Linked DNA regions of Gemmatirosa kalamazoonensis. The protein of the gene in region 3 interacts with the protein of the main gene of each other region in a pairwise test. Links are inferred from orthologs where the notes say so. Each region holds a gene or a part of one and is shown on either strand. Other genes may lie near its edges.

What was found.
Region 1: the proteins of J421_RS29890 (region 3) and ndk interact in binary tests that used the Escherichia coli proteins (3 or more experiments, as listed by UniProt). The link is inferred for Gemmatirosa kalamazoonensis from one-to-one orthologs.
Region 2: the proteins of J421_RS29890 (region 3) and J421_RS11485 interact in binary tests that used the Escherichia coli proteins (3 or more experiments, as listed by UniProt). The link is inferred for Gemmatirosa kalamazoonensis from one-to-one orthologs.

Annotation. Positions count from the first base shown.
Region 1 is NZ_CP007128.1:3,791,760-3,801,597, reverse strand. What follows is about bases 2,448-5,390. They hold ndk (nucleoside-diphosphate kinase), read left to right. Parts: upstream 2,448-3,677; coding sequence 3,678-4,103; downstream 4,104-5,390. Other genes in these bases: plsX (phosphate acyltransferase PlsX), read left to right, coding at 4,935-5,390; rpmF (50S ribosomal protein L32), read left to right, coding at 4,726-4,908; J421_RS16475 (YceD family protein), read left to right, coding at 4,160-4,681; J421_RS16485 (CBS domain-containing protein), read left to right, coding at 2,793-3,677; sucD (succinate--CoA ligase subunit alpha), read left to right, coding at 2,448-2,716. Also shown: J421_RS16500 (UPF0182 family protein), read left to right, coding at 1-600; sucC (ADP-forming succinate--CoA ligase subunit beta), read left to right, coding at 693-1,847; more of sucD, read left to right, coding at 1,844-2,447; more of plsX, read left to right, coding at 5,391-5,969; J421_RS16460 (beta-ketoacyl-ACP synthase III), read left to right, coding at 5,966-6,955; fabD (ACP S-malonyltransferase), read left to right, coding at 6,995-7,942; fabG (3-oxoacyl-[acyl-carrier-protein] reductase), read left to right, coding at 7,950-8,687; J421_RS16445 (acyl carrier protein), read left to right, coding at 8,780-9,019; fabF (beta-ketoacyl-ACP synthase II), read left to right, coding at 9,019-9,838. UniProt on the Escherichia coli protein: Major role in the synthesis of nucleoside triphosphates other than ATP. The ATP gamma phosphate is transferred to the NDP beta phosphate via a ping-pong mechanism, using a phosphorylated active-site intermediate.
Region 2 is NZ_CP007128.1:2,665,135-2,674,926, reverse strand. The notes cover bases 3,935-6,831. They hold J421_RS11485 (class I SAM-dependent DNA methyltransferase), read right to left. Parts: upstream 6,183-6,831; coding sequence 4,686-6,182; downstream 3,935-4,685. Other genes in these bases: J421_RS11480 (hypothetical protein), read right to left, coding at 6,293-6,831; J421_RS11490 (hypothetical protein), read right to left, coding at 3,935-4,535. Also shown: J421_RS11510 (hypothetical protein), read left to right, coding at 1-149; J421_RS11505 (hypothetical protein), read left to right, coding at 239-502; J421_RS11500 (ATP-binding protein), read right to left, coding at 768-2,336; J421_RS11495 (hypothetical protein), read right to left, coding at 2,429-3,553; more of J421_RS11490, read right to left, coding at 3,729-3,934; more of J421_RS11480, read right to left, coding at 6,832-7,192; J421_RS11475 (restriction endonuclease), read right to left, coding at 7,252-8,148; J421_RS11470 (restriction endonuclease subunit S), read right to left, coding at 8,160-9,503; J421_RS11465 (type I restriction endonuclease subunit R), read right to left, coding at 9,500-9,792. UniProt on the Escherichia coli protein: The subtype gamma methyltransferase (M) subunit of a type I restriction enzyme. The M and S subunits together form a methyltransferase (MTase) that methylates A-2 on the top and A-3 on the bottom strand of the sequence 5'-AACN(6)GTGC-3'.
Region 3 is NZ_CP007130.1:494,417-504,025, reverse strand. Bases 6,896-9,609 are described here. They hold J421_RS29890 (uracil-DNA glycosylase), read right to left. Parts: upstream 8,733-9,609; coding sequence 8,058-8,732; downstream 6,896-8,057. Other genes in these bases: J421_RS29885 (hypothetical protein), read right to left, coding at 9,076-9,609; J421_RS33280 (DUF3320 domain-containing protein), read left to right, coding at 7,104-8,051; J421_RS34230 (DUF4011 domain-containing protein), read left to right, coding at 6,896-7,134. Also shown: J421_RS29915 (DUF5916 domain-containing protein), read left to right, coding at 1-285; J421_RS29910 (hypothetical protein), read left to right, coding at 353-1,030; J421_RS29905 (hypothetical protein), read left to right, coding at 1,090-1,779; J421_RS29900 (DNA recombination protein RmuC), read left to right, coding at 1,901-3,163; more of J421_RS34230, read left to right, coding at 3,307-6,895. UniProt on the Escherichia coli protein: Excises uracil residues from the DNA which can arise as a result of misincorporation of dUMP residues by DNA polymerase or due to deamination of cytosine.

The DNA.
Region 1 (9,838 bases), on a different replicon or contig from region 3:
AGCACGCTCGGCCTCGCGCCGCGCGCGCTGGCGCTGCTGCCGACGACGACCGCGGGCGAGCGCGCGCTCGGCTGGACGCTGCCGCTGCTCGACGCCGGCGATCGTGTCTCCGGCGTGCTCGTCGCGCTTGGGGGGCCGTCGCCGGCGACGCTATGGGTGCCCAACGGCAGAGCCGGCCCGCGATGGGGCGAGGTGGTGGAGCGGCTGCGCGCCGTCGGCCCGCCGACGGCGGACGCCAGCGAGGGGGCCGGACGCGACGTCGCGCGCGCGCGCATCCGCGCGCTGCCCATCGGCGACGGGCTGGCCTACGTCCAGCCGCTGTACGTCGTGCACGGCGGCGGTCAGGCCGCGGCGGCCGGCGTGGCGGCTCTCGTGCGCGACACCGCGCGCGCCGCACCGTCCATCGGTGAGGCACTCGGCGGGGATGCGCCTCGCGCCGCCATCGCGCCGACCACGCCGCGCGCCGCCGCGGCGACGAGCGCGGAGCGCGTGCGCACGCTGTACGACGCGATGCGCGCCGCGCTGCGCCGGGGCGACTGGGCCGCGTTCGGTGCAGCATTCGACTCGCTCGGCGCCGCGCTCGGCAGACCGCTGCGCTGAGGCCGAGCCATCCGCTTGAATCACACCATTTGCGCGGGTACCTTCCCCGTCTTCTGCCATCATGGCAGCGCCTAACACTCTCGGAGTCACCAGTGAACATTCACGAGTACCAGGCGAAGGAGATCCTTCGTCGTTACGGTGTGCCGATCCCGCCGGGCGAGGTCGCCACCACGCCCGACGAGGCCGAGGCGATCGCGCGCCGCATCGGAAAGCCGGTGATGGTGAAGGCCCAGGTGCACGCCGGCGGGCGCGGTAAGGCGGGCGGCGTGAAGTACTGCCCGACGCCCGAGGTCGCGCGCGAGAAGGCGCAGGCGATCCTCGGCATGGACATCAAGGGGCTCACGGTGGAGAAGGTGCTCGTCGCCGAGGCCGCCGACATCGGAACCGAGGCGTACGTCGGCATCATCGTCGACCGCGCGACGAAGAAGCCGGTGTTCATGGTCAGCGCGGCGGGCGGCATCGACATCGAGGAAGTCGCCGCGTCGACGCCGGAGAAGATCAAGTACTACGCGGTCGATCCCGTGTTCGGCCTGCAGCCGTTCGAGGCGCAGCAGCTCGGGTTCTTCCTGTACGGCGACGCGAAGCAGGCGCGCGCGGCCGCGAAGATCATGCAGCAGCTGTACAAGGCGTTCGTGGAGAACGGCTGCTCGCTCGCCGAGATCAACCCGCTCGTCGTGACGCCTAACGGCGAGGTGATCGCCGTCGACGCGAAGATGGTGATCGACGACAACGAGCTGGAGCGCCGCCACGACCTCGAGGAGCTGCGGGACGAGAGCTCCGAGGCGCCGAGCGAGGTGGACGCGCGCAAGGCGAACCTCACGTTCATCAAGCTCGATGGCAACGTCGGCTGCGTGGTGAACGGCGCCGGCCTCGCGATGGCGACGATGGACCTCGTGAAGTACTACGGCGGCGAGCCCGCGAACTTCCTCGACATCGGCGGCTCGTCGAACCCCGAGAAGGTCGTCAACGCGCTGCGCATCATCACGTCGGATCCGAGCGTGAAGGCGATCCTGTTCAACATCTTCGGCGGCATCACGCGCACGGACGACGTGGCGAACGGCATCGTGACCGCCACGAAGCAGAACCCGCTGCAGGTGCCCATCGTGATCCGCCTAACGGGCACGAACGAGGAGATTGCGGTGAAGATTCTCGAGGAGAACGGGTTCGCCGCGATGACCGACATGGACGAGGCGGTGAAGAAGGCCGTGCAGCTCGCGACCGCGAACAGCGGGGAGGCGGCCAAGTGAGCGTCTTCGTCGACAGCAACACGCGCCTGCTGGTGCAGGGGATCACGGGCCGCGACGGCTCGTTCCACGCCAAGCAGATGATCGAGTACGGCACGAACGTCGTGGCCGGCGTCACGCCCGGGAAGGGGGGGCAGAGGTTCGAGGGCACGGTGCCGATCTTCAACACCGTGGAGCAGGCGGTGAAGGAGACCGGCGCGAACACGTCGGTGATCTACGTGCCGCCGCCGTTCGCCGCCGACGCGATGATGGAGGCCGCGGCCGCGGGCGTGCAGCTCGTCGTCTGCATCACCGAGGGCGTGCCGGTCATCGACATGCTGAAGGTGCGCCCGTACGTGATCGCGAAGGGCGCGCGACTGGTCGGCCCGAACTGTCCGGGGCTCATCACGCCGGGACAGGCGAAGGTCGGCATCATCCCCGGCCGCATCTGCACGCCGGGCAACGTCGGCGTCGTCAGCCGCTCGGGCACGCTCACGTACGAGGTGGTCTATCACCTCACGCGCGCCGGGCTCGGTCAGAGCACGTGCGTCGGCATCGGCGGCGACCCGATCAACGGCACGGGCTTCATCGACGTGCTGCAGGCGTTCGAGAACGACCCGCAGACGAAGGTCGTCGCCATGATGGGCGAGATCGGCGGCACCGACGAGCAGGACGCGGCCGAGTTCGTGCGCACGCGCATGACGAAGCCCGTCGTCGGCTTCATCGCCGGCCAGACCGCGCCGCCAGGCCGTCGCATGGGACACGCGGGCGCCATCATCTCCGGCTCGTCGGGCACGGCCGCCGAGAAGATCGAGGCGTTCCGGGCCGCCGGCATGGGCGTGGCTCAACGGCCCATCGATTTCGTCTCGCTCGTGCGCGAACGACTCGCCTGACGAGTCAGCGTCGAGCGTGGAGCGTGGAGCGCGTTCTCGACGCTCCACGCTCCACGCTCGACGCTCCACGCTCCCCATGAGGCTCTCGGATCTCATCGTCGCGGAACGGATCGTCGTTCCGTTGCAGGCCGACGACCTGCCGGGCGCGGCGCGCGAGCTGCTCGCGCGGCTGGTCGCGTCGGGCGCGGTGTCGCAGCCCGAGCGGCTGCGCGAGCGCGTCGAGGAAGAGCGGCCCGAGGATCTCGTGGGGATGGGGAACAAGGCGTTTCTCCTCCACTACCGGAGCGACGCGGTGCGCGAGCTCGTCGTGGCGCTCGGCACCGCGCCGTCGCCGATCGAGCGCGAGCTCGGCGAGAGCGAGGAGACGCAGTCGGCGCGCATCATCCTGCTCGTCGCCGCGCCGCCGCGGCAGGCGTCGCTCTACCTCGCCACGGTCGGCGCGTTCGCGCGGCTGCTCTCGAAGCCGCAGGTCGTCGACGCGGTGCTCGCGCAGCCGACGGCCGACGGGCTCGCGGCGCTTCCCATGTTCGCCGAGATCGAGGTGCGCGACCAGCTGGCCGTGCGCGATCTCATGACATCGCGGCCGCGCTCCGTGTCGCCCGACACGCCGCTGCGCGACGCGGCGCTCGACATGGTGCGCGCCGGCGTCGCGGGTCTTCCCGTCGTCGACGCCGACGGGCGCGTGATCGGGATGCTCGGCCAGCGCGAACTGCTGCAGCACATGCTGTCCAGCTATCTTCAGCGCGGCGGGCCCACGCCCCCTGGCCCCGACGCGCGGGTGCGCACCGTGCGCGACGTCATGACGCGGCAGGTCCTGTGCGTCTCGCCCGAGCAGCCGCTCGCCGAGGTCGCGTCGATGATGACCAACAAGGACGTCGACCGCGTCCCGGTCGTGCGCGAGGGAAGACTCGTCGGCTTCCTCACGCGGGGCGACATCGTCAGAAAGCTCATCGGATCCTAAATGCCCTCGAATCGTACCCTGGCCATCATCAAGCCCGACGCGTTCGGCGCGCGGAAGGCCGGCAAGATCATCGCCCTTCTCGAGGAGAAGGGCTTCACGCTCCGCGGCGCGAAGGTGGAGCACCTCACGTCGGACCGCGCCGGGCAGTTCTACGCGGTGCACCGCGAGCGGCCGTTCTACGCGTCGCTCGTCGAGTTCATGACGTCGGGCCCGTGCATGCCGCTCGTGCTCGAGAAGGAGAGCGCCGTCGCCGCGCTGCGCGAGGCGATCGGCGCGACCGATCCGGCCGAGGCCGCCGACGGGACGGTGCGGAAGCTCTACGCGGAATCCAAGGGGCGGAACGCCATCCACGCGTCCGACTCCGACGAGAACGCGGCCACCGAGATCGAGTTCTTCTTCCCGGGGCAGGGGCTCGGAGGGGCGTAAGTCGGCCCCGCATCGTCACTTGAATTGAGTCCCGGCACTCGGTAGCTTACTCGGCTATGCTGTCCTTCGACATCGGTGCGCTGCAGTCGCACGCCGCGGCGGTGGACGGGGAGTTGACGCCCGACGACGAGATCTGGCAGGAGGGCGATCGACGCCCGGTCCGCCCGATTCACGTCGTCGGTCGTCTCTCCGCGGCCGGCCCGGGGCGCTACTACTTCAGCGGCCGCGTCGAGGGCGACGTCGCCACCGAGTGCCGGCGCTGCCTGGCCGACGTCTCGGAGCACATCGCCGCGGACAGCCACATGATCTTCGCCGAGAGCGAGCTCGATGACCCGGACGACGCGTCCGACGTCTTCGTGCTCGCTCCCGGCGCGCGGTCGCTCGACCTCCGGCCGGCGGTGCGCGAGGAATGGCTGCTTGCCGTGCCCGCGTTCAGCCTGTGCCGCGAGGACTGCAAGGGGCTCTGCCCCCGGTGCGGCGCGGACCTGAACGAGGGGCCGTGCGACTGTCCGCCGACGACCGACAGCCGGTGGGATGCGCTGAACGCGGCGAAAGCCGCGCGCTCCGACACCGACTGACGCTCCGCCCGTCCCCTCCCACACCGACCTGTTAGGATTCTCCCATGGCCGTCCCGAAGCGACGCACCTCCAAGCGTAAGAAGCGCGCTCGCAACACCCACAAGGCCGCCCCGGCCATCGCGGTGCAGGCGTGCCCGCAGTGCCGGAGCATGAAGCGCCCGCATCACGTCTGTCCGGAGTGCGGGTACTACGCGGGCGAAGCGCGCATCGAGGCGCAGGAAGCCTGACCTTGGCGCGCGTCGCGTTGGACGCGATGGGGGGTGACTTCGCCCCCCGAGCCACCGTCGCCGGCGCGCTGCTCGCCCTGGTCGACCTGCCGGTCGAGCACACCATCCAGCTGGTCGGCCGCACCGCGGTCGTCGACGAGACGCTGGACGTGCTGTTCGCCGGAGAGTTCGCCGCGCACCGCGCGCTCCGCGACCGGCTCGAGGTCGTCGACGCCCCGGACGTCATCGAGATGTCCGACAAGCCGACGGTCGTACGAAGCCGCCCGGGCAGCTCCATGATGGTCGGGCTCCGCCTCCAGGCGGACGGAAAATCGGACGCGTTCGTCTCGGCCGGCAACACCGGCGCGCAGATGGCCGCGTCCCTTCTCGTTCTCAAGTCCCACGCGGGCCTGAAGCGGCCCGCCATCGGCACGCTGTTCCCGACGGCGCAGGAGCCGGTCGTCGTGCTCGATTCCGGTGCGAACGTCGACTGCTCGCCCGAGGAGCTGGTGCAGTTCGCCCGCCTCGGGACCGTCTACGCCCAGGACATGCTCGGCCGGCGGAATCCCGCGGTCGGCCTGCTCAGCATCGGCGAGGAGCCGGAGAAGGGGAACGCCGCCGTGAAGGAGGCGCACCAGCGGCTCCGTGCCGAGCCCGGGATCCACTTCGTCGGCAACGTCGAGGGGCGCGACATCCCGCTCGGGCGCCGCGACGACGAGCCGCTCGACGTCGTCGTCTGCGACGGATTCGTCGGCAACGTGCTGCTGAAGTTCTACGAGGCGCTCGCGCCCACGCTCATGGCGGTGTTCGCGAAGGCGCTCGGCGCCGAGCGCGAGACGCTGCGGTCGGCGTTCAAGGAGCTCGATCACGCGGAGCACGGTGGTGCGCCGCTCCTTGGGGTGAAGGGCGTCAGCATCATCTCCCACGGCTCCAGCTCCCCCCGCGCGATCAAGAACGCGATCGGCGTCGGCCTCCGGGCGGTGGAGTCACGCATGAGCGAGCACATCGGCCGCCGCCTGGAGGACGCCGCCGCGGCCGCCGAGCGTGCGGAAGCCGAGTCCACCTCCTCCTCGGTCGCGTGAAGCGCCCCGTCGCCTACTTCGCCGGCACCGGCCACTACGTGCCGCCGGGCATCCTCACCAACCACGACTTCGCGTCGCGGGGCATCGAGACCTCGCACGAGTGGATCGTGGAGCGCACCGGGATCCATCAGCGCCACATCGCGACGGAGACCGAGTCCACCGCGCACCTCGCCGCCGAAGCGGCCCGCGTCGCGATGGCCCGCGCCGGCGTCACCGCCGGGGAGCTCGACACGATCATGCTCTCCACGGCGACCCCGGACCGGCTGCTGCCGTCCACCGCCGTCGACGTTCAGGCGCTGCTCGGCGCTACCCGTGCGGCGGCGATGGACGTGGGCGCCGCCTGCACCGGGTGGATCTACGCCCTCGCCGCCGGTGAGGGGCTCATCGCCTCCGGCAGCGCCGAGACCGTGCTCGTCGTCGGATCGGAGAAGATGAGCTCCATCGTCGACTGGCAGGACCGGTCCACCTGCGTCCTGTTCGGCGACGGCGCGGGTGCGACGGTGCTGAAGCGCTCCAAGCACCACAAGGGGATCCTGTCGAGCTTCATCCGCAGCGACGGCACGCTGGCCGAGCTGCTGTGGCGCCCGAGCGGCGGCGCGACGGTGCCGTTCACCGAGGCCGTGCTCACCGACCGGTCGCACTTCGTGCAGATGGCCGGGCGCGAGGTGTTCAAGCACGCCGTTCGCTCCATGAGCGAGGCCGCCGACCGCGCGCTCGACCAGGCGCGCCTCACCGGGACCGACATCGACGTCATGATCCCGCACCAGGCGAACGTGCGGATCATCGAGGCGACGGCGAAGCACGCGAACATCCCGATGGACAAGGTCTACGTGAACGTGGACCGCTACGGCAACACGTCGTCCGCCTCGATCGGCATCGCGCTGAACGAAGCCATCGAGAGTGGACGCGTGCACGAGGGCTCCACCGTGCTGCTCGTCGCGTTCGGCGCCGGCTTCACCTGGGGCTCCATGATCGTCCGCTTCTGACGCGCCGCGGGCGCGGCTGACGTCTCCATCCCGGCCTGTATGGACATCGTCCTGCTCTTTCCCGGTCAGGGGTCGCAGACCCCCGGCATGGGGCGCGACCTGGCCGAGGCGCACGCCGCCGCGCGAGAGGTCTTCGCCGCCGTCGACGACGCGCTCGGGGCGCCGCTCTCCGGGCTATGCTTCGAGGGACCGGCCGAGGAGCTGACGCTCACGCACAACGCCCAGCCGGCGCTGCTCACCCACGGCGCCGCCGTGTGGGCCACGGTGCGCGACGCGCTCGGCCCGCACGTGCGCGCCGCCGCGGGCCACTCGCTCGGCGAGTTCACCGCGTATCACGCCGCCGGCGCGCTGGACCTCGGTGACGCCGCGCGCCTAGTCCGCCGCCGCGGAGAGCTGATGTTCCGCTCCGGCGAGGAGCGCCCCGGCGCCATGGCCGCGCTGCTCGGCGACCCCACGCGGCCCGTCGAGGAGATCTGCGACGAGGCGTCGCGCGACGCGGGGCTCGTCGTGCCGGCGAACTACAACTCCCCGGGCCAGCTCGTCATCTCCGGCGAGGTGGCCGGCGTCGAGCGGGCGATGGAGCTCGCGAAGGCCGCCGGCGTGCGGCGCGCGATGCGGCTGAACGTGAGCGGGGCGTTCCACTCGCCGCTCATGGCGCCGGCGCAGGCCGGCCTCCGCGAGGCGCTCGACGCGACGGACATGCGCGACGCCGACGTCCCGGTCTACGCGAACGTGAACGCCGAACCCGTTACGAGCGCGGCACGTGCGCGCGATCTGCTCGCCCAGCAGCTCGTCTCGCCCGTGCGGTGGATCGACGTCGTCCGCGCGCTCGCCGAGCGGCATCCGGACGCCTTGTTCGTCGAGATGGGCCCGGGCGCGGTGCTCTCGGGGCTCGCGAAGAAGATCGTTCCCGGCATTCAGACCGCGACGTGCGGCACCGCCGCCGAAGTCGACGCCCTTCTCGAGCGCGTCGGCGCACCCGCATAGCCACCCCATGCAGATCGATCTCTCCGGGCGCGTCGCGCTCGTCACGGGCAGCACGCGGGGTATCGGCCGCGCGATCGCCGAGCGGCTCGCCGGCGCGGGGGCGACGGTGGCCGTCGTCGGCCGCGATCAGGGGCGCGCCGAGGAGGCCGCGGCGCAGATCGGCGGCTCGGCGCGGGGCTTCGCGTGCGACGTGTCCGACGTCGCGCAGGCCGCGGCGCTCGTGTCGAGCGTGGAGCAGACGCTCGGCTCGTGCGACATCCTCGTGAACAACGCGGGGCTCACGCGCGACAACCTGCTGCTGCGGCTCAAGGACGACGACTGGAACGCGGTGATCGACGCGAACCTGCGCGGCGCGTTCGCCACCATGCGCGCCGCCTCGCGCGGCATGATGAAGCGCCGCTGGGGGCGGATGATCAACATCGCGAGCGTGGTCGGCATCACCGGCAACAAGGGCCAGGCGAACTACGCGGCGAGCAAGGCGGGGCTCATCGGCCTCACGAAGAGCGTGGCGAAGGAGCTGGCGAGCCGCAACATCCTGGCGAACGTGGTCGCGCCGGGGCTCATCGAGACCGACATGACGGCCGCGATGCCCGACGAGGCCCGCGCGCAGATGGCGAGCGCGATCCCGCTGGAGCGCGTGGGAAAGCCGGAGGACATCGCGAACGCGGTGCTCTTCCTGGCCTCCGACCTCGCCGCGTACGTCACTGGCCAGGTGCTGGTGGTCGACGGCGGGATGGTCATGTGAGACCCCCCGCCGTTCCATAGACCCTTCGGGGTCAGTATTTTCCGGGCTCCGGACGATCGCACGGAGCCCACTCCACTCTCTCGGGACGACCCATGGCCGACAACAGCGCGAAGGTGAAGGACATCATCGAAAAGGAGCTCGGCGTCGAGCGCGAGAAGCTGACGGACGAGGCCAGCTTCATCGACGACCTCGGGGCGGACTCGCTCGACATCGTGGAGCTGGTCATGGAGTTCGAGAAGGAGTTCAACATCGACATCCCGGACGAGGACGCGGAGAAGCTGCGCACCGTCGGGGACGCGATCGGCTACCTCAACTCGAAGGTCGGCGGTTGATGCGACGAAGGGTCGTCGTCACCGGGTTGGGGGCGGTGTCGCCGGTCGGGAACGACGTGGCGACGACCTGGCGTTCGCTGCTCGAGGGGAAGTCGGGCGGAGCACCCATCACGAAGTTCGACGCGTCGAACTTCGCGGTCCGCTTCGCCTGTGAGGTGAAGGCGTTCGACGCGCTGCTGTACATGGATCGCAAGGAGGCCAAGCGCTCCGACCTGTACACGCAGTACGCGATGGCCGGCGCCGTCCAGGCGATGGCCGACGCGGGGCTCGCCGAGGGCGGGTTCGATCCGAACGAGCTGGGTGTCATCATCGGCAGCGGCATCGGTGGGCTGAACACGTTCGAGGATCAGCATCGCACGTTCATGGAGAGCGGGCCGAAGCGCATCTCGCCGTTCTTCATCCCGATGTTCATCTCCGACATCGCGGCCGGCGTCGTGTCCATGCGCTTCGGCGCGAAGGGGCCGAACTTCGGCATCGTCTCGGCGTGCGCCACGAGCGCGCACGCGATCGGCGAGGCGTTCCGCGCGATCCAGTACGGCGACGCGGAGGTCATGATCGCCGGCGGCTCCGAGGCCGCCGTCACACCGATGTCGATCGGCGGGTTCGCGAACATGGGCGCGCTCTCGACGCGCAACGACAGCCCGTCCACCGCGTCGCGCCCGTTCGACGCGACGCGCGACGGCTTCGTGATGGGCGAGGGCGCCGGCGTGGTGGTCCTCGAGGAGCTCGAGCACGCGCGGCGCCGCGGCGCGCACATCTACGGCGAGGTCGCGGGCTACGCCGCCACGGGCGACGCGTATCACCTCACCGGGCAGCCGC
Region 2 (9,792 bases), on a different replicon or contig from region 3:
TCATCGCTCGGATGCTCGAGCTGCGTGACGGGGACGACTGGGACGCCTTCTGGGACGCCTTCGATCCCGATCGCCCCGACGCGGCGCTCCCCCAGCTGGAGACAGGGCCGACGGCAGCCGAACGGCGGCGACGCCGGCGAGCGGCGTGAGGGGGTAGACGGGGGTGTGCGGGTGGGTGCTCGGTGAGGATGACGCGGGTCGGAGACGCCGGCCCGCCCCTCCCTTCGCCTTAGGACCCATGACGTTCCAGCCCCGCATGTACGCCGCCGAGTTCCGCTCCGCCCTGCGCATCGGCAAGACGAAGCTCTACGCGCTGCTAGCCGTGCCGGGCACGCGCGAGCGGCTCGACGCCGGCTTCGACGTGATGGGTAGGCTGCACTTCGACCGCGCCGCCGCGGAGGCCTACATCCGCGAGCTACAGGCCGGGGGCAGCATGGGCCGATCGCGGCATCTCGGCTCCTACGCCTGGGCGCGCAGCGTGGCACGGCCGGAGTCGTGTTGACGCTGCGACCGCCGTTGGTCGGCCGGCCGCACCGCCTGCGAGCACTGCATCGCCGACGGGTGAGTGCAGCTGGGCCGAACCGGTAGGCGCGACACGCCGCGCGCCGGGACAGTTCGGGGACAGTGCACCATCGGCACGGCGCGGGTGGGCCTTCTCGGGCCCACCCGCGCCGTGTTGAGCTACCTCCGTGGCGCCAGGGCGCGTGCTCGCGAACACCGCGATGTCTCGCTGCACCGTCCCCGGGGGCCGGAACATGAGCGCGGCGTCAGGATGATCGTCGCGCCCAGCCGCCCGGAGAATCCGGCGGATCGTCCGGAGGCCGGTGGCGCGCCGCCGAGGCGGGAATCGGCAGTGAGTCCGGCGCGACCACGAGCTCGCGATGGTCGGGCGCCGCGAGGGCGGCGATCAGCACCTCCCGCAGCGCCGCCACGAGCCAGCCGCCGGCCGTGCGGGCCGTCGCATCGTCCTGCCCGAGCACCACGGCCCGCGCCGCCCGGGCGTACGCCTCCGCGTGGATGCGCACCGTGTAGCCGAGTCGCTCGCACACGTCCGTGAGGCTCCCGAGCGCCGGCCAGCGACGGAGCACCGCGCGAAGCTCGCGCTCGGGCAACCGGCGCAGGAGGACGACCTCCTCGAACCTCGTCGCCAGCTCGAGCGGGAGCCCCGCGTGCACCAGCGCCTGGATGCTCGGCGCGCCCCGCAGGTCCAACAAGCCTGTGAACGCACCCATCGCGATCACGAGCGCCTCCCGGCTCGACCACGCGCCGCCGGTGTCGCCGAGCTGCACGCTCCCGTGCCCGACGAGCCCGAGCAGCGATGCCAGCACCTCTTGGCGCTTGGCGGCCATGTTGCCGTGCACGTCCGGGCGGACGCCAGCGTGGTGGATCTCGTCGATGACGATCACGGCGCGCCGCGCCCGCGGCGAGTCGGGTGCAGCGCCGGCGATGGCGGCGCTGATCAGGTCCCCGATCGACGGCGCGCCACTCCATCCCGGGGACGTCAGCTCGAGCGCGTCGACCACGACGACCGGCACGTCCCAACCTCCTACCTCGAGCGCGTGCCGGAGTGCGTCGATGGTCGCGGTCTTCCCCACCCCCGAAGGGCCGAGGACGAGGGCCCGGCCGCCGCTCGACAGACCGCCACCGACGTGGAGCCCGGCAAGCAGCGCGAGGCGCGCCACGGCCTTGTCTTGCCCGACGATCTCCGCGAGCATCGCCGCCCGGATCTCCGCGATCGTGGCGCGGAGCGCTTCCGGCGGCAGCGTGGTGCACGGGCGCAGCGGGGAGGACGCGAGCGGGGCGGGCGGGAGTGGGGCGTTGTGGGAGCGCCCGGTGGCGGCGGCGCTCACCAGGGGCGGCACGCGGCGCGACCCGTCGAGCCGCCAGTACTCGTCGGCGATGACGAGGTACGCCTCGCCGGCCCCGAGCCGCTCGCGGCACGGGCCGCACGCCACACGCGTCGGGCCGGCGACGTTTCGCCGATACGGCGCCCCGCGCTCGACGCCGCAGCAGCCGCACGTGCGAGCAGCCCGCGCGCGGATGCGCTGGAGCAGCGGGGCGACGGTCTCAGCGCCGTCGGGCAACTCCGCCTCGAGCGCGAGCGTGCCGTCCGCCTCGTGGCAGACATGCACCACGAGACCGTCGCTCGCCCACACGTTGTAGAGCAGCTCGACGAGGGGCCACCACCCGGGGCTGACGGAGGCCCGCGCGACCGCGCGGCTGATGCCCGTAGGCCTGGCGGGAGTGCCGGCCGGCGCGGGTGGGAAGAGATCCAGCTGCACCTGGCCGCCGTCGGGCGGCGACGAGGCGCCGGGGTTCTCGGATGGAGTGGTCATGCCAGCACCCTACCCGCGCCGCTCGCCTGGACCGAAAATCGCCGCGCGCCGGCCGCCACACCCTCGGGCAACCGGCGCGCACCACAGGCGGCTCAGGCCGCGGCGCGCCGCACGAGGGCGCGCTGGGCGGCGACGTGGGCGTCGCGGAGCACGCAGTACTCCGCGTACCACCGGGAGATCGGCTCGATGCGGGTCCGGCTGCGCACGACGGCCGTGGAGCGCGCCAGCCGCTCGCGAAACCGGTCCTCGTGCCCGTCACGGACGACCAGGAGGCCGGCGCGCACCTGCAGCCCGAGCGCCTCGGCCGCGTGGAAGCGGTCCCGCAGCTTGTCGACGCCGTCGTGGGTACGGTGCTCGACCTCGACGATCGTGAGCTCCTGCTCCGGCCGCGCGAACAGGTGCGCCGTCTGTGGGGCGCCGATCAGGTCCGCGCGCTCGAGGGTCGCGATGTGCGGCCGGGCGCAGGGCGCCACGCGGCCGACGAGCCGGTGGGCCGGCACGTCGGGCAGCCCCACCGCGTGCATGCACGGGTGCGCGACCTTGGTGCGCGCCTCGAGCGGCGGGGCCGACGCGCGGAGGCCGTATCTGAGCTCCAGCACCGCCGCCACGACCGCGACGCGCTCCTCGGTGGTCAGCAGCGCCGAGGGGTCCAGGCCGGGCGCGTGCGCGAGCACGCGCGCGAGCTCCCCCACGCCGTGCCCGAGCGCGATGCCCAGCTCCGGGACCCGCAGCATGAGACCCATGTCCTCCCAGCGCGCTGCGAGCGTGAGGTTCAGGCGCCGGATCGCGCGCTCGCCGAACGCGCGGGTCACGGCCGCGGCGATCAGCGCGTAGTCGAACGACACCAGCGCGAGCGTCGGGCGGCCGCGCTGCCGCGGGCCGACGGCGGCGACCGCGACCTGGAACGCGCGCCCGCCGTCCGCCAGGTGCCGCACGAGCCACTCGTGGTGCGCGCGCGTGACGTGCAGCGAGACGCGGTGTTCGCGATCCACGAGGCCGCCCATGATGCGGGCGACCACGTCGGGCCGGCCGTCCACCGTCTTGATGCTGCCCGCGTGGGCGAGCCCGGCCGGCGCGAACCGCACGGGTGCGCCGACGACGCGGGTGACCTCCGCCTCGCAGACCGCGCGGCGAGCGGCGGCGGTCCATCCCTTCGTACCGGGGACCCGGACTACGCGGCCGTCGAGGGTGGTGAGCGCGCGGATCATCTTCGTCATGTCGATCGTCTCCTGTGACGTGTCCTGGGTAGTCGCTCGGCGATCGGCGTCAGCCTACCCGCACCTCCCGGCCGCGCCGAAAAACGTGTCCCGCCAGTGCGCTCCTGCGGGTGGGTCCCGAAGCGTCGGCGGCACCGAGAGCACGGGGCAGCGCCCCCGGTGCGCGGAACCGGCGCTACGCGCTCTTCGCGATCCGCGGAGCGCGCGGGCGCGGCGCGCGAGGCCGGCCCGTCATCTGACGGTCCCCAGCGGCGGCCACGGTGAGGCGTCGCTGGAGCCGGTCGCTCACGACGCACCGCTCGACGCTGTAGGACGCGACGTCGTGCGTCCGTCCGCTCGCCGTGGCGCGGGCGACGTCCTCGTCGATCGCCGCGAGGTAGGCGGCGAGCCGGTGGGTCTGGTCGCGCCCGAGCGCGGTGGCAGGGTGGGCGAGTCCGCCCGGGCACGGCACCCGATGCACGTCACCGGCATCCCCGGCCGGATCGTCGATGCCCTCGATCAGCGCGAGCGTGAGGCGTCCGCCCGCCTCGTAGGTCTCGAGCGCGGTCTCGAGTTCGCGCAGCGCGGCCACCTCGCGCACGAGCGCATCCTCGCGGGCGAGGACCGACGCGAGGCGATCGGCGCCGGTCGGGTCGCACGGGATCGCACGTCCGTCCTCGACGTGCAGGAACGCGGCATCGTCGGCTTCCGAGTACCACAGCGCGACCAGCAACGCGCGCTCGGCGCGCAACAGAGGCAACGAGTGCCGAGCGAGCGCGTCGAGGCGCGTGTGCACGGCGGCGAGCATCGCGCGGATCCCGATCTCCGGGAGCGGGCGCGTCTGAGCCAGAGCCTGGGGGAGCGAGGTGGTAGGCATCTCTGCGAGCGGGATGTGGGTGGGTGGTGACTGCCGTGAGCCCACCGTACCCGCCCGCTTTCCACGCCCGGAATTTCGTCGACCATCTGCCCCGTAGCCTTCAGCGCGTCCCTTCGGCCGTGACACCCGCCCCCGTCGGCGCGCTGTTCCCGATCACGGCTGTCGCGCCCGGAGCAGCCTCCGGGTCGGATCCCTAGCGCAGCACGCCACGCACTCCCGTTATGTCCTACACGAGGTCCTCGGGCATGGGCACAGTGGCCACCCACAGGCGGCTCATCAGCGCTCCGCCAGCGCGCCCTGTAGCTCCTCGAACGTAGCCAGGGCGGCGCGCAGGTCCTCGACGATCTCGGCCGCGATCACGTCGGGCGCCGGCAGGTTCGCGGACGCCTCGAGTGCCTCGTCGCGAAGCCAGAACACGTCGAGGCTCGCCTTGTCACGCGCGACGAGCTCCGCGTAGTCGTACGCGCGCCAGCGTCCCTCGGGCGCGTCCGATTCGTGCCACGTCGCCGTGCGGTCGTATCTGTTCTCGGGCCGGTAGCAGGCCACGAACTCGTCGAGGTCCGCGCGCTGCAGCGGGTTCGTCTTGAGGGTGAAGTGCCTGTTCGTGCGCAGGTCGTACACCCAGAGCTTCCGCGTCTGCGGCTGATCGCTCGCGGCGCGGCGGTCGAAGAACAGCACGTTCGCCTTCACGCCCTGCGCGTAGAAGATGCCCGTCGGGAGCCGCAGCAGCGTGTGCACATCGCACTCGTGGAGCAGCTTGCGGCGCACCGTCTCTCCCGCCCCGCCCTCGAACAGCACGTTGTCCGGCACGACGACCGCGGCCCGGCCGCCGATCTTGAGCAGCGTCTTCACGTGCTGCACGAACGCGAGCTGTTTGTTGCTCGTCGACACCCAGAAGTCGTCGCGGACGACCGTGAGGTCCTGTCGCTCCTCCTCGCCCTCCGCGTTCACGACGCGCACGCTGGACTTCCGACCGAACGGCGGGTTGGTGAGGATGACCTCGAATCGCTGACCCGGGTCGGCGCGAAGGGCGTCGTCGACGCGCACGGCCGGCGCGGCGGTGTCCCCGGCCGTGGGGCCGATGCCGTGCAGGAGCAGGTTCATCGCGCACAGCCGGGCGACACCGTCCACCAGCTCGGTGCCGTGCAGCGCCTCGAGCTTGAGGTGGCGCTTCTGCGCGCGGTCGAGCGACGGGTGGTGGCGGACGACGTAGTCGTGCGCGGCGAGCAAGAACCCGCCGGTCCCGCACGCGGGGTCGGCCACGGTCTCGCCCGGGCGCGGGGCCACGCAGTCGACGATGGCGCGGATGAGCGGGCGCGGGGTGAAGTACTGCCCCGCCCCGCCCTTGGTGTCCTGCGCGTTCTTCTCGAGCAGCCCCTCGTACGCGTCGCCCTTCACGTCGGCGTCGAGCGCGAGCCACTGCTCGCGGTCGATGAGATCCGCGATGAGGCGGCGCAGCTTGGCCGGGTCCTGCACCTTGTTCTGCGCCTTGCGGAAGATCAGGCCGAGCATGCCCGGCTGCCGGCCCAGCGCCTCCAGTGTGTGGCGGTACTGGACCTCGAGCGCGTCACCCTCCTTCGCCTTGAGCGCGGGCCAGTCGTAGCCGGCCGGGATGACGGACGGCTGCGACCACGGCGCCTGCGTGCGCTCGTGGGCCATCTTCAGGAACAGCAGATAGGTGAGCTGCTCGACGTAGTCGCCGTACGACAGCCCGTCGTCGCGGAGGACGGTGCAGTAGTTCCAGAGCTTGGCAACGATGCGGTCGGACGTCACGGGCGCGGCGGGTTGATCGCGATGGGGGGGCGCGGCCGGCCGGGACGCCGGGCACGCTTGCGGCAGGGGCACGGCCGGGGCGGCGGCCATGCTGTCGGATCTTCTGGGCGTCAGCCGCACGGACGTAGCCATCCCTTCCGCAGTCCGTCGGCGAGCAGCGCACGGGCGTACCCCTCTGGCAGGAGCCCGGAGGCGTTGTTCGTCCGGCGAACCTCGCCGCGCTGCTCGGCATCGGCGTACTCGCGGATCGCGCGCTCGTCGTCGGGGCAGCAGCGCTCCCAGATGTGGCGCATCACCGCACGCTGGCTCTCGCCGCGCGCGGGTGCTCGGAACAGGTGGCCGAACCGGCGGCGGAACTCGCTCTTCCGCTCCTCCGTGGTGTCGGCCGTCATTCCTGCACAGCGGTGCGCCGCGTGCGCGTCCCACCCTGCCGACCACTCCTCGAACACCTTCTCACGGCAGCCCGGGCAGAGGACGCGCTGCAGGGCCACCTCGTCGGCCGTCAGCTCGTCGGCGTTGACGATCACGCCCGCCGCGTCGCGGCGCGGCTGCACCCTCGGTGGGCGCCGGTCGGAGGACCCACCCGCCCCTGCCGCGGCCGTCCCCGGGGGCGGGCTGGGGGGCGGGACGCGCGCTCCGGAGGGTGCAGCCGGTGGAACGCTCAACGCTTGCGGCGGCGCGTTCAGCGCGTCGGTGGCAGCGATCACCTCGTGAGGAGCGCCGATCCGCTCCGCGACGATGGCTACCGTCTCGATGACCTGGCGCGCCTCGCGCTCGTCGAGCACCACGTCGTGAGCGTTCCAGTTCCGGGCGCCCCGGAGCAGGTTCACGTTGTGCTTCAGCGCCTCGCCGGAGCGGCCCGAGAAGAACGTCCCCCGGTTGTCGAGCATCGCCCGCAGCAGCCCTTGAAGGTCCGCGTCGCGCGGTACCCGCGCGCCCGGGACCCCAGCGAGCTTCTGCCGGATGAACGCATCCAGGACCGGCTTGAGCAGGTTGAGCGCGCGCCGCACGCGCGCGTTGGTCGGCGGCTCCTCCCCGGTCAGCCCTCCGTGGGCATTTAGGGCCACGGTCAGCTCTCGGGCGCGAGGAAGTAGATCGGCTGCAGGGGCAACCGGCGGCGCGCGGCCTCGTCGAGCCGCGCGTAGTGCTCGACCCACAGGTCGACGAGCCGCTCCAGGTCCACGAGCGTGACGCGCCGCGCGTGCTGCGACCGCGCCTCGTCCTCGGCGTCGCGGGTGAAGCCCCCCGCGTTCACGAAGATGCCCACCTCGTCGACGCCGACCACCGCCATGAAGGAGCGGAGGCCGTCGACCGCGACCTTCTGCTGCTGGCGCTTGACCTGGACCTTGATGCGCGGCGGTCGCGTGCCGAGCGGGTCGTTGTACGCTACGATGTCCACCCCGCCGTCCTTGCCGGGCGGGGCAACCCAGCCGACGTGGTACCCCATGCCACGAAGCAGCGCGGCGACCAGCTCCTGGAACTCGTAGGGCTGCATCGAGGCGAGGTACTTCTCGATCTCGCTCCACGCCTGCTCCTCGGCCTGCTCGAACGTGATGCGGGCCGCCTTGCCGGTGCCCGGGTCCGCGCCGTCGACCGGCTCCTCTCCCCCGGTCGCCTTGGGCGTGCTCTTGCGCCACTCGTGGTACAAGTACACGGCGCGCTTGTAGAACGCCTCCGGATCGGGGTAGGCCGCGTACGCCTTCCTCCCCTCGTCGGTGATGGTCCACCGCCCGTGCGCCTTGATCATCCACTGCGCCTTCACGCAGTCGACGGTGGCGAAGCGCACGATCTTCTCGTACCGCCTGGCGCCCGACTCGGTGCTGCTCTGCTCGAAGGGTGTCGGCGGTGCCTTCTTCTCGAGGGCCCGCAGGGCCTCGCCGGCGGGCATGCCGTCCGCCTGCGGCATCAGCAGCTCGAAGAGGGCGCGCAGCAACTCGCCCGTGCGCTTCCGGGTGATCTCGGCCATGTGCAGTGGTGTCAGGCGCGCGTGGACGCGCGGGGGCGACGGCCCGCGGAAGGCGCCGGGCGCTCGGCGCGGACGCGGGCGAGCAACGCAGACGCCGGCTCGTCGGTCGGGTCCTGCGGGACGAGGCGGCCAGAGAAGGCGCGCTGGAGGATGGCCTGGCGCAGGCGCGCAGCGCGGGCGAGCTGGACGTCGATGTCGGCGGCGGTGCGCTCCGCGACGCCGAGACGCTCCTCGATCTCGGAGAGGATCGCCCGCTGCTCGTCAAGCGGCGGCACCGGGACGGGGAGCTCGCCGAGCTTCGTCATGCTGATCGAGGCCAGGTTGGTGGTCTGCTTCCCCTGGTCGAGGAAGTAGCGTTGTCCGTGGCTGTTCGCGTAGTGCGACACGAACCGTGACTCCACGCGACTCCCATCGAAACGTGCCCGGAAGACGTGGTTCTGGTGGATGCACTCGCTCAACTCGCCGTTCCACACCCAGCCGCGTCCGAGCTTGTCACGGTCGCCACCCTCGTTGAACAGCACGTCGCCAGGGAGCAGCCGCAGTTCCGCGATCTCCCGCTCGGTCGCCTCGATGGTGCGCACGTCGCTCAGATCCAGTCGGCCGCGCTGGACGTTCGCGACCCGGAGGTAGGGCACGGCGCGCGTGACGTCGCCAGCACGCCGCTTCTGCCCCTTCGTGACGCCACCCTTGAGCGAGCCTAGCTCGCGAAGAGGCACGATAGGCCAGTCGGCCCGCGGGTTCGTGCCCGTCGCGATGGCCGCGTCCGCGAAGCGACGCACGTTGGCCCGCGCCCGCTCAAGCCCCGCCACTGCCGCGTCGAGGTCCGACAGGTGCTCCTCGAGCGCGGCGACGATGCGGCGCTGCTCGGCGAGCGGAGGAAGCGGGAGCGGGATGTCAGCGACCGTGCGGGAAGACAGGTGCTTCACCGTGATCGACGACGTCGCGCCGTTGATCGCGTCGAGGTAGCCCGGAAGGACAAGCGCGAGCAGACGCTGGTCGTACCACCGCTCATCGGGCGAGAGCTTGCACACCCGCTGGTTCAGCGCCGCCACCGGCCCTCGCCACAGCGTCGCACTGAAGTCGCCGTCCATGCCGACGACAAGCTCCCCGGGCTGGACCAGGAACTCCGGGTCAACGAACCCGTCGAAGTACGCCTCGGTAGACGACCGCGCCACGTCCCGGATTCGGAGGAGCGGCGTGCCCGTGTCTCTGGTGAAACGCGAAGAGGGGAACGGAAATCCGTTGAGGACCGTCGCGACGTCGCCCAGGCGTACACGTTCCCAAGAGGGCGCGCACGCGAGCAGACCGCTTCGGTTCTCGGCGACTAACTCAGAGAGTGAAGCAGTGAAGCTCATGCCGCGATCACCTCCCCGATCTCCTCTAGCACCCGCGGCAGCTCCGTCCCGAACACCCGGTGCGCCCCCGCCAACCCGCCGCGCTGCGTGAACGGTGGGTCGTCGAAGTCCTCCGCCTCAATCTCCACGTCCGCCGCCACATGGTCGACCATCATCGCGAGCCACACGCGCTGCTCGTCGGTGAAGCGGCGCCCGCCCGCCTCCATTCGCGCGAGCCACGTGTCGAGCCGCGCCCGCGCCACCGACGGCAGCGGGGCCAGCGCGTCGTCACGGTGCGTAGCGAAGCGCA
Region 3 (9,609 bases):
GACTACGGCGCGGCGCGGCAGCTCGTGCGCGCGCGCTCGTACGACTTCGCGGACTACCCGGGACGCGTGCCCGACCTCGACTTCAACCTCCGCTCGCTGCGCGGCAACGCGGTGCTGCGCTGGGAGTACCGGCCCGGGTCCACGCTCTACGTCGCGTGGCAGCAGCTGCGGCAGGGGATCGCGCCGGTCGGCGACTTCGCGTTCGGGCGCGACCGCGCGGCGCTGTTCGCGACGCGGCCGGACAACATCCTCGTGGTGAAGGCGAGCTACTGGCTCAACCCCTGATCGGTCCACGCTCGGCGCCGCGTATGGGATTGGTGATCCGCATCACCTTCCACGCGGGAGCGGAACTATGTCGGAGCACGGATCGGGGCGCGGCGTGAAGCTGGTCGTCGCGGGGCTCGTCGTCGGTGCGGTCGCGCTGGTGGGTGCACAGGGGACGAGACATGGTCGGCCGGCGGCACCGGTCGCCGTCACGCCCGTTCCCGTCGCGGCACCGGACGCGCCGGAGCCCGCCGTGGAGGTCGCGTCGTCGGTGATCGTGAACGGCGTCGCGCTCGACGACCGCACCATCCGCGACATCGAGCGGCGCTACGGCATGGGCGTGCGCCCGGGCGACTACTGGTACGATCGCGACACCGGCGCGTGGGGCATGCGCGGCGGCCCGGCGCGGGGCATCATCGCCGCGGGCCTGACGCTCGGCGGGCGACTGCGGGCCGACGCGTCGGGCGGCGGCGCGGGCGACGTGACGGGCGTGTTCGTGAACGGCCGCGAGCTGCACCCGATCGACGTCGCGGTGCTCGCGCGCATCGTGCGCCAGCCGATCGTTCCCGGCCGCTACTGGGTCGACGCGAACGGCGTCGGTGGTCTCGAGGGCGGGCCCGCGTACTTCAACCTCGTCGCGCTCGCGCAGCAGTCGGGCGGCGGCGGCCAGCACCGGTGCCTGTACTGCGACGTCGGCACCGTCGGCGGCGACGGGAGCTTCACCTACTTCATCGATCACGGCTCCAGCGCGACGGCGGAGCACTAGTCCACCCTTCCACCCCCCCTGGATCGGTTTCGTCGGACGACTCTCAGGAGGATGTCATCATGGGCGACATCGGGGTGAAGTACACGCGGCGGGCGGACGACACCGGGTGGCTGCGGGTGACCCTGAACGGGTCCGGCCAGGCGGCGTACCTGTGCGAGTACACCAGGGTGCAGCTGCTGCGGGAGACCGGAGGGCGTCAGTACTTCACGATCGCGGATGGCAACTCCGAGCACGTCGGCAAGGAGGCGAGCCTCACGACCGCGAACGCGGCGACGTACCTGTCCGATGTCGGCCCCATGGGACCGGCGATCGTGCAAGTCAGCCCGTTCGGAGCCCCGATCATCGAGAACTCGCCGTTCAAGGGACCGCTGAAGCAGCAGTGGGCGACCGTGAGTGTGGCCGGCGTCCACGCGCTCGTCTCGCTCAACAGCGTGTGGGACGAATCGTTCACGCCGATCCCGCGCGGGAAGCACATGATCATGGCTCCCGACCAGTCGCACGCGAACATCAACACGGGGCCGTATCGCGCGAAGACGCCCGGCATGCGGTGCACCGACGTCTGGTTCCCCATCCAGCTCGAGGGCATGAGCGGGAACAGCAGCCGGTACATCCACCCGGGGCACGTGTCCGAGGGGTGCGTCACCGTGCACGAGCTGACGCAGTGGACCGCGGTGTACGACTATCTCATCTCGAGTCGCATCGCCGGTCCCGACGGGCGGTTCGTCGGCTTCCTCATCGTGTCGGCGTGAGGGCGGACGGGCGCTGCCCCTCGACCTCGCGCGGCGCGGCGGGAATGTTTCGGGCACGGGCCGCCGCCCGTCTTCTTCGCGGCGCCCGCCGCCCGCTTCCGTCCCGCCTAACGCGCCCCCGATGTCGCCGCTCCTTCCCGTCCTCCCGTTCGTCGCCGGCGCGCTCGTCGGCGCCGTCGTCGCGCTGCTCGCCGTGCGCCCCGCCCACCGCGCGCGGCTCGACGCCGAGCGCCGGCGCGCGGACGACCTCGACGCGCGGCTCCGCGACTCGTTCCAGGCGCTGTCGGCGGAGGCGCTGCGGCAGAACAACGAGGCGTTCCTGCGGCTCGCACGCACGGAGCTGGAGCGCACCGCCGAGTCGTCGAGGGTCGACCTGCGCGAGCGCGAGACGGCGATCGAGGCGCTCGTCGCGCCGATCCGCGAGCGGCTCGCGACGTACGACCGCACGCTCCAGGCGATGGAGCTGGCGCGAGCCGAGTCGTTAGGCATGCTCGCCGAGCGGCTCGACGGCGTGGCCGCGTCGAGCGAGTCGCTGCGCCACGAGACGCAGAAGCTGGTGACCGCGCTCCGCACGCCGCACGTGCGCGGCCAGTGGGGCGAGGTGCAGCTCAAGCGCGTCTGCGAGCTGGCGGGGATGCTTGAGCACTGCGACTTCGCGACGCAGCACACCGTCGACGGCGAGGACGGGAAGCTGCGCCCCGACCTCGTCGTGCGTCTGGTGGGCGGCAAGAGCATCGTGGTCGACGCGAAGACGCCGCTCGACGCGTACCTCGCCGCCGTCGCCGCGGCCGACGACGACGAGCGCCGGCGGCATCTCGCGCAGCACGCGCGGCAGGTGCGCGCGCACGTGCAGGCGCTGAGCCGCAAGTCGTACTGGGAGCAGTTCGAGCGCGCGCCGGAGCTCGTGGTGCTGTTCCTGCCCGGCGAGTCGTTCTTCAGCGCCGCGCTCGAGCACGACCCGTCGCTCATCGAGCACGCGGTGGGGCAGCGCGTGATCCTCGCCACGCCGACGACGCTCATCGCGCTGCTGAAGGCGCTCGCCTACGGCTGGCGGCAGGAAGCGCTCGCCGAGAACGCCCGCGCGATCAGCGCGTTGGGCCGGGAGCTCTACGAGCGGTTAGGCACCCTCGGCGAGCACTTCGCGCGCGTGGGCGAGCAGCTCGGCAAGACGGTGCGGTCGTACAACCAGGCGGTCGGGTCGATGGAGGCGCGGGTGCTCGTGTCGGCGCGCCGGTTCCGGGACCTCGGCGCGGCGCCGGAGCAGGAGATCGGCGTGCTGGATCCGGTGGAGGAGGTGCCGCGCGACGTGCGGGCGGAGGAGCTGCTGCTGGTCGACGCGGTGCCGCAGGGGCACGGCTCCACGTACGCGTTTCTGGAGGACTGAAGAAGGACTGAAGAAGGACTGAAGGAGGACTGAAGAAGGAACCTTTCAAGTGTCCTTCTTCAGTCCTTCTTCAGTCCCACCAACACACGTACGTGGAGTCCCGACGGGCGCGCCCATTCATACCGCGCGCTAGACTTTGTGGGATGACCGGTACCACCCAAGACCCGCGTCTCGCCGCCGCCGTCGCCGGCTGGCAGCGCGCCCTCCTCGACCTCACGAAGCGCAATCGCGCGCTCAACTTCCGGCCGACGCGCGTCTCCACCGTCGCGGTGGTCGACGAGCAGCCGGCGGAGATCTTCCGACGCCTCGTGCTGCGCGAGCAGCCGATGCGCTTCGCGGCGGCTCCCGAGCCGCCTAACGGCTCGCCGGCGGAGCCGCCGGCCGACGACGTCGACGTGCCGGCGCCCGAGTTCACGCCGTACGACCCGGCGACGCTCGACGCGCGGCAGACCGACGAGGTGCTGCAGACCGCGCTCGTGCCCGAGGCGCTCGACCACTCGCTCCGCCGGCTCGACGAGCAGGCCCGCCTCGCGATCGAGGAGCAGGGAGTGAACACGCTGTTCCTCGCGCTCGGCATGGTGCACTACACCGAAGCCGAGGCGAGCGACGTGACGCTGCGCGCGCCGCTGCTGCTCGTGCCGGTGGAGCTCACGCGGCGCAGCGCGCGCGCCGGGTATCAGCTGCGCGTCACCGACGACGATCCGCTCGTCAATCCGGCGCTGGCCGAGTGGCTGCGCCGCACGCACGACGTCGCGCTCCCCGAGCTGCCCGACGTCGAGGCGCTCGACGAGACGTACGACCTGCAGACGTGGCTCGCCGCCGTCGCCGCCACGATCGACGCGCGCGACGGGTGGTCGCTGAAGAACGACGTCGTGCTCGCGCTCTTCAGCTTCCAGAAGTTCGTGATGTACAAGGACCTCGAGCGCAACGCCGCGCCGATCGCGTCGCACCGCCTCGTGACGCAGCTGGTGACGCGCGCCGGGACCACCGACGACCACGTCGTGGGGCTGCCCGACGACGTGCGGCGCATGGACCTCGACGCCGAGTTCCCGCCGGAGCGCACGTACCAGGTGGTGGACGCCGACTCGAGCCAGCTCCGCGCGATCGCCGCCGTCGCCCGCGGCCACGATCTCGTCGTCGAGGGGCCGCCGGGCACGGGAAAGTCGCAGACGATCACCAATCTCATCGCCCGCGCGCTCGCCGCCGGCCAGTCGGTGCTCTTCGTGGCGGAGAAGATGGCGGCGCTGTCGGTCGTGCATTCGCGGCTCGTCGCCGCGGGGCTCGGCGAGTTCTGCCTGGAGCTGCACTCCACGAAGGCGAACAAGCGCGCGGTCATCCGCTCGCTCGGCGCCGCGCTCGACCGGTCGCTCGAGAGCGTGACCGCGGTGGCGGGGGCCGCGCAGCGGCTGCCAGCGGTGCGCGCGACGCTCGACGAGTACGTGGACGCGGTGCACACGCTCCACGGCGCCCTCGGCGCCACCCCGTTCGACGCGTACGGCGAGCTGGCGGTCGTGCGCGACGCGCCGCGCGTGACGTACACGGGGCCGATCGAGGGCGTGTCGCGCGCGCTGCTCGACGCCACGGTGCGGGATCTCGCGGACCTCGGTGCCGCCGCGGCGCCGATCGGGGTGCCGGCCGAGCATCCGTGGCGCGACGCATCGCGCCCGCTGTACACCGACGACGCGCTGCACACGATCGCCGCACTCGCGCGCGACCTCGCGGCGCGGCTCGATCGGCTCGTGTACGACGCGGGCGTCCTCGAGACGTCGTTAGGCCTGCCGCCCGTGCGCACGCTCGCCGACGTCGACGCGCTCGTCGCGATCGCCGACGTGCTCCGCCGCTCGCCGGGCGCGCCGGTGGCGGTGCTCGCGTCCGACCGATGGAACGCGGCGCCGCCGGAGGCCACGTCGCTCGTCGCGCGCGGGCGCGCCGCGGTCGCGCTTCGCGAGCGGCTGCTGGCGCGGCTCGCGCCCGAGGCGCTGGAGCGCGACCACGCCGAGGACGTGTCGTACGTGCGCCACAGGTCGGAGGGGATCCTGAGCTTTCTCGCGGTGCTCGACGGCCGCTGGCGCGGCATCCGCGCGCGGTGGACGCAGTACCGCCGCCCGGGCGTCGCGATGTCGATGGCGGAGCAGGCGGAGCTCATGGCGGACGTCGACCGGCTGCGCGCCGAGCGGTCGGCGCTCGCCGCTGCCGACGGCGCGTCGCTGTTCGGCGCGGCGTGGCGCGGCGAGGCGTCGGACTGGGACGCGCTCGACGCGTACGTGCGGTGGGTCACCGAGCTCCGCGCGCTCGCCGTGCGCCACGCGCTCGCGCCGCGCGTGCTGGAGCTCGCGGCGCGCGGTCCCGTCGACGTCGGCGCGGTGCTCGCGCTGCGCGACGCGGCGCGCGACGCGGTGACGGTGCTCGAGCGGCTGCGAGCCGAGGTGGGGTGGCCCGCGGACTACCTCGGCGCGGCGCCGATCGCGGAGATCGCGGGGCGCGCGGCGAAGCTGGCCGAGCACGTGGCGTTGGGCCCGCGGTGGGCGGCGTACGAGACGGCGCGGCGCGCGGTGGAGCGCGGGCTCGCCGCGGAGCTGCTCGGCGAGGTGACGTCGGGCGCGCTGCCCGCGCGCGACGCGGCGGCGGCGTTCCGGCGCGCGTTCTGGCTGCGGTGGCTCACCGCCGTCGTCACGCTGCGGCCGGCGCTGGAGCGGTTCTCGACGCTCACGCACGAGCAGCGCGTCGCGGAGTTCCGCGACCTCGACCGGCGCGTGTTCCGCGAGAACCAGGCGACGCTGGTGGCGCAGCTCCGCGAGCGGGTGCAGCAGCGGCTGCGCGAGGGCGAGGCGGCGCGCGGCATGCCGCTGCTGCGGCGCGAGCTGGCCCGCCAGCGCGGGCACGCGCCGCTCCGGAAGACGTTGGGCGAAGCGACGGCCGCGGTCCGCGCGATCAAGCCGTGCTGGATGATGTCGCCGCTCACCGTCGCGCAGTACCTGCCGGGCGAGCTGCCGACGTTCGACCTCGTGATCTTCGACGAGGCGTCGCAGCTCCCGGTGGAGGACGCGGTGGGCGCGGTGATCCGCGGCAAGCAGCTCGTCGTCGTCGGCGACCCGAAGCAGCTCCCGCCGACGAACTTCTTCGCCGCCTCGCTCGTCGACGACCACGAGCCGGCCGACGGCATGCCGGCGTACGAGGACGCCGAGAGCATCCTCGAGGAGTACATGGGCGCCGGCGTGCCGATGAGCCGCCTGCGCTGGCACTATCGGAGCGCACACGAGTCGCTCATCGCGTTCTCCAACGTCCAGTTCTACGAGGGCGACCTGTACACGTTCCCGAGCGTCGAGACGGACACCGAGACGCTCGGCCTTCGCTTCCAGTTCGTGGAGGGCGGCACGTACGAGGGGAAGGGGCTCAACATGGTCGAGGCGCGCGCCGTCGCCGACGCGGTGGTGGCGTTCGCGCGCGACCAGCTCGCGCGGAGCGCGCGCGGCGAGCGGCCGCTGTCGTTAGGCGTCGGCACGTTCAACCTCCGGCAGCAGCTCGCGATCCAGGACGAGCTGGAGCAGCGCCGCCGCGCCGACCCGTCGCTGGAGCCGTTCTTCGACCGCGGCGCCGCGGAGCCGTTCTTCGTGAAGAACCTGGAGAACATCCAGGGCGACGAGCGCGACGTCGTGTTCCTCAGCGTCACCTACGCGCGGAGCGCCGACGGGCGGCTGCGCTACAACTTCGGGCCGCTGAACGGCGACAACGGGTGGCGACGGCTCAACGTCATCACGACGCGCGCGCGCGCCGCCGCATGCTGGTGTTCGCGTCCATGCACGGCGACGACATCGACGCGACGACGCCGTCGCGCGGCGCGCAGCTGCTGCGCGAGTTCCTGCTGTACGCGGAGCGCGGCCGGCTGGAGAGCCAGTCGGCGAGCCGCGCCGCCGACGCGGAGTCGCCGTTCGAGCGCGACGTGCTGCGCGCGCTCGTCGACCGTGGGCTGACGGTCGTGCCGCAGGTCGGCGTCGCGGGCTATCGCGTGGACCTCGGCGTGCTGCACGACGCGGTGCCCGGACGGTTCCTGTGCGGCATCGAGTGCGACGGCGTCGCCTACCACGCCTCGGACACGGCGCGCGACCGCGACCGGCTGCGGCAGCAGGTGCTCGAGGACCGCGGCTGGACGATCCATCGCGTGTGGTCCACGGACTGGTTCAAGGACCGCGCGGGGCAGATCGAGCGGCTCCTCGCGCTCATCGCGGCGGATACGGCGGGCGCGGGTACGGCGGCAGCGTCGACGGCGGAGCCGGACGCGGCGGCGGGTACGGCGGAATCGGAGACGGCGAGGGCGGAGGCGGCGGCGTTAGGCGGGATGCCGCCATACGTGCGGCCGGCGGTCGTGCCGTACACGTTCGCGGCGGGGGAGGAGCGGTACGCCGACGACGACCTGCTCGCGGCGCCGGCGGAGCGGCTGCGCGACGCGGTGCGCGACGTCGTGATCGCGGAGGCACCCGTGCACGACGACGACCTCGTGGCGCGCGTGGCGGGGATGTGGGGGACGCGGGTGGGGTCGCGCATCGAGGCGCGCATCCGCGACGCGGCGGCCGCCGCGGAGCGTGCGGGCGCGGTGCGGCGGCGCGGCGCGTTCTGGTGGGGCCCCGCCGACGCGGTCGCCGTCCGCTCGCGCACCGGCACGCGCATCCCGGCCGAGCGCATCGCGCCGGAGGAGTACCAGGAGGCGGTGCGCCTCGTGCTCGCGGGCGGCCACGCGCTGCCGCGCGAGCAGCTCGTCACCGAGGTCCGCGCGCTGCTCGGCTTCGCGCGCACCGGCCCCGCGCTCGAGGACGCGATCGGCGGCGCGATCGACGCGCTGCTCGCCGGTGGGGAGCTCGGCGAGGCGGCCGCCGGGATCAGGAAGCGTTAGGCAGCGTCAGTCGAGCCGCCAGTCGATCGGCTTCACGCCGGCCGCCTCGAGCGCCGCGTTCGCGCGCGAGAACGGCCGCGTGCCGAAGAAGCCCTTGCCGCGCGTGAGCGGCGAGGGATGCGCGCCGGTGATGACGGCGTGCCGCTCGGTGTCGACGAGCGGGATCTTCTTCTGCGCGTACGCGCCCCAGAAGATGAACGCGACGCGCGTCGACTTCTCGTTCACGGCGCGGATCACGGCGTCGGTGAACCGCTCCCAGCCCTTGTTCTTGTGCGAGTTCGGCGCGCCGGCGCGAACCGTCAGCACCGCGTTCAGCAGCAGCACGCCGTGCTCCGCCCACGGCACGAGCGAGCCGTCCGTCGGCGCGGGCACGCCGAGGTCGGCGACGAGCTCCTTGAAGATGTTGCGCAGCGACGCGGGGATCGGCTTGCCCGGGCGCACCGAGAACGCGAGGCCGTGCGCGACGCCGGGCGTGGGGTACGGATCCTGGCCGAGGATCAGCGCCTTCACGGCCCGCTTCGACGTGAGCTCGAGCGCCGTGAACACCTCGTCCTTCGGCGGGCAGACCTCGTGCGCGGCGCGCTCCGCGTCGACGAACTCGGCGAGCGCCTCGTAGTACGGCTGCTCGGTCTCGTGGCGGAGCGTGGGCTGCCAGGACTTCGGGATGGGCGGAAGCGGCATGTTTGAGGGAGCGGCGGGACGCCTGACTGCGGGACACCTGACGGCGGGACGCCTGACGGCGGGACGCCTTACTGCGGGACGCCTTACTGCGGGACGCCTTACTGCGGGATGGATACGGCGGGACGGAAGCGGCGGGATGCGTACGGCCGAATCCGATCGGCGTCGGATTGATACAGTGGCGCGATCGCCGTCTAGCACCTTGGGCGAAGGGGGGGGAGCCCCCCTGGGACCTAGGTACGCACGGCCCCGCGGTATTCGTCCCGCCGTGGATCGTCCCGCCGTTGGACGTCCCGCCGTGAGACGTCCCGCAGGAAGACGTCCCGCCGTCAGGTGTCCCGCCGCCTCACATCTTCGGCACGAGCATGATGTGCGCCTTCGGCGTCCCCGGGAACATGATCCACGGCGCCCCCTGCACCGGCCGCTCGCTGATCCCCGTCGTCAACGCGGTCGCGTACGGGATGTAGATGACGTACAGCGGGTTCGCGCCGGGCGCCGTGCCGGTCGCGGCGTCGAAGTGGCCGCCGGTCAGCGTGTAGAGCGCGCCGCGGTCGGGCATCTTGAGCTTCCCGCTCTGCACCTCCGCGAAGCGCACCGTGTCGACGCGCCCCCCGGTGACGCCCGACGCGCGCAGCTCGCGCCCGCGCGCCATGAACGGCTCCAGCGCCCGGTGGTAGCACGCAACGTGGAACTGCGCGACCTTCGGGTCGGGCGCGAGGCAGTTGAACGGGCCGGCGCCCGTGCGCAGCGTCGTTAGGCGGCCGTCGGCGCCGTAGCCGAGCACCGTGGCGTCGGTGCGGAACTCGGTCGGCAGCGGGAGCACCGCGGCGGCGATCTGGTCGGCGGCGGGGAGCGCCGTCTGCGCGGACGCGTCGCGCGC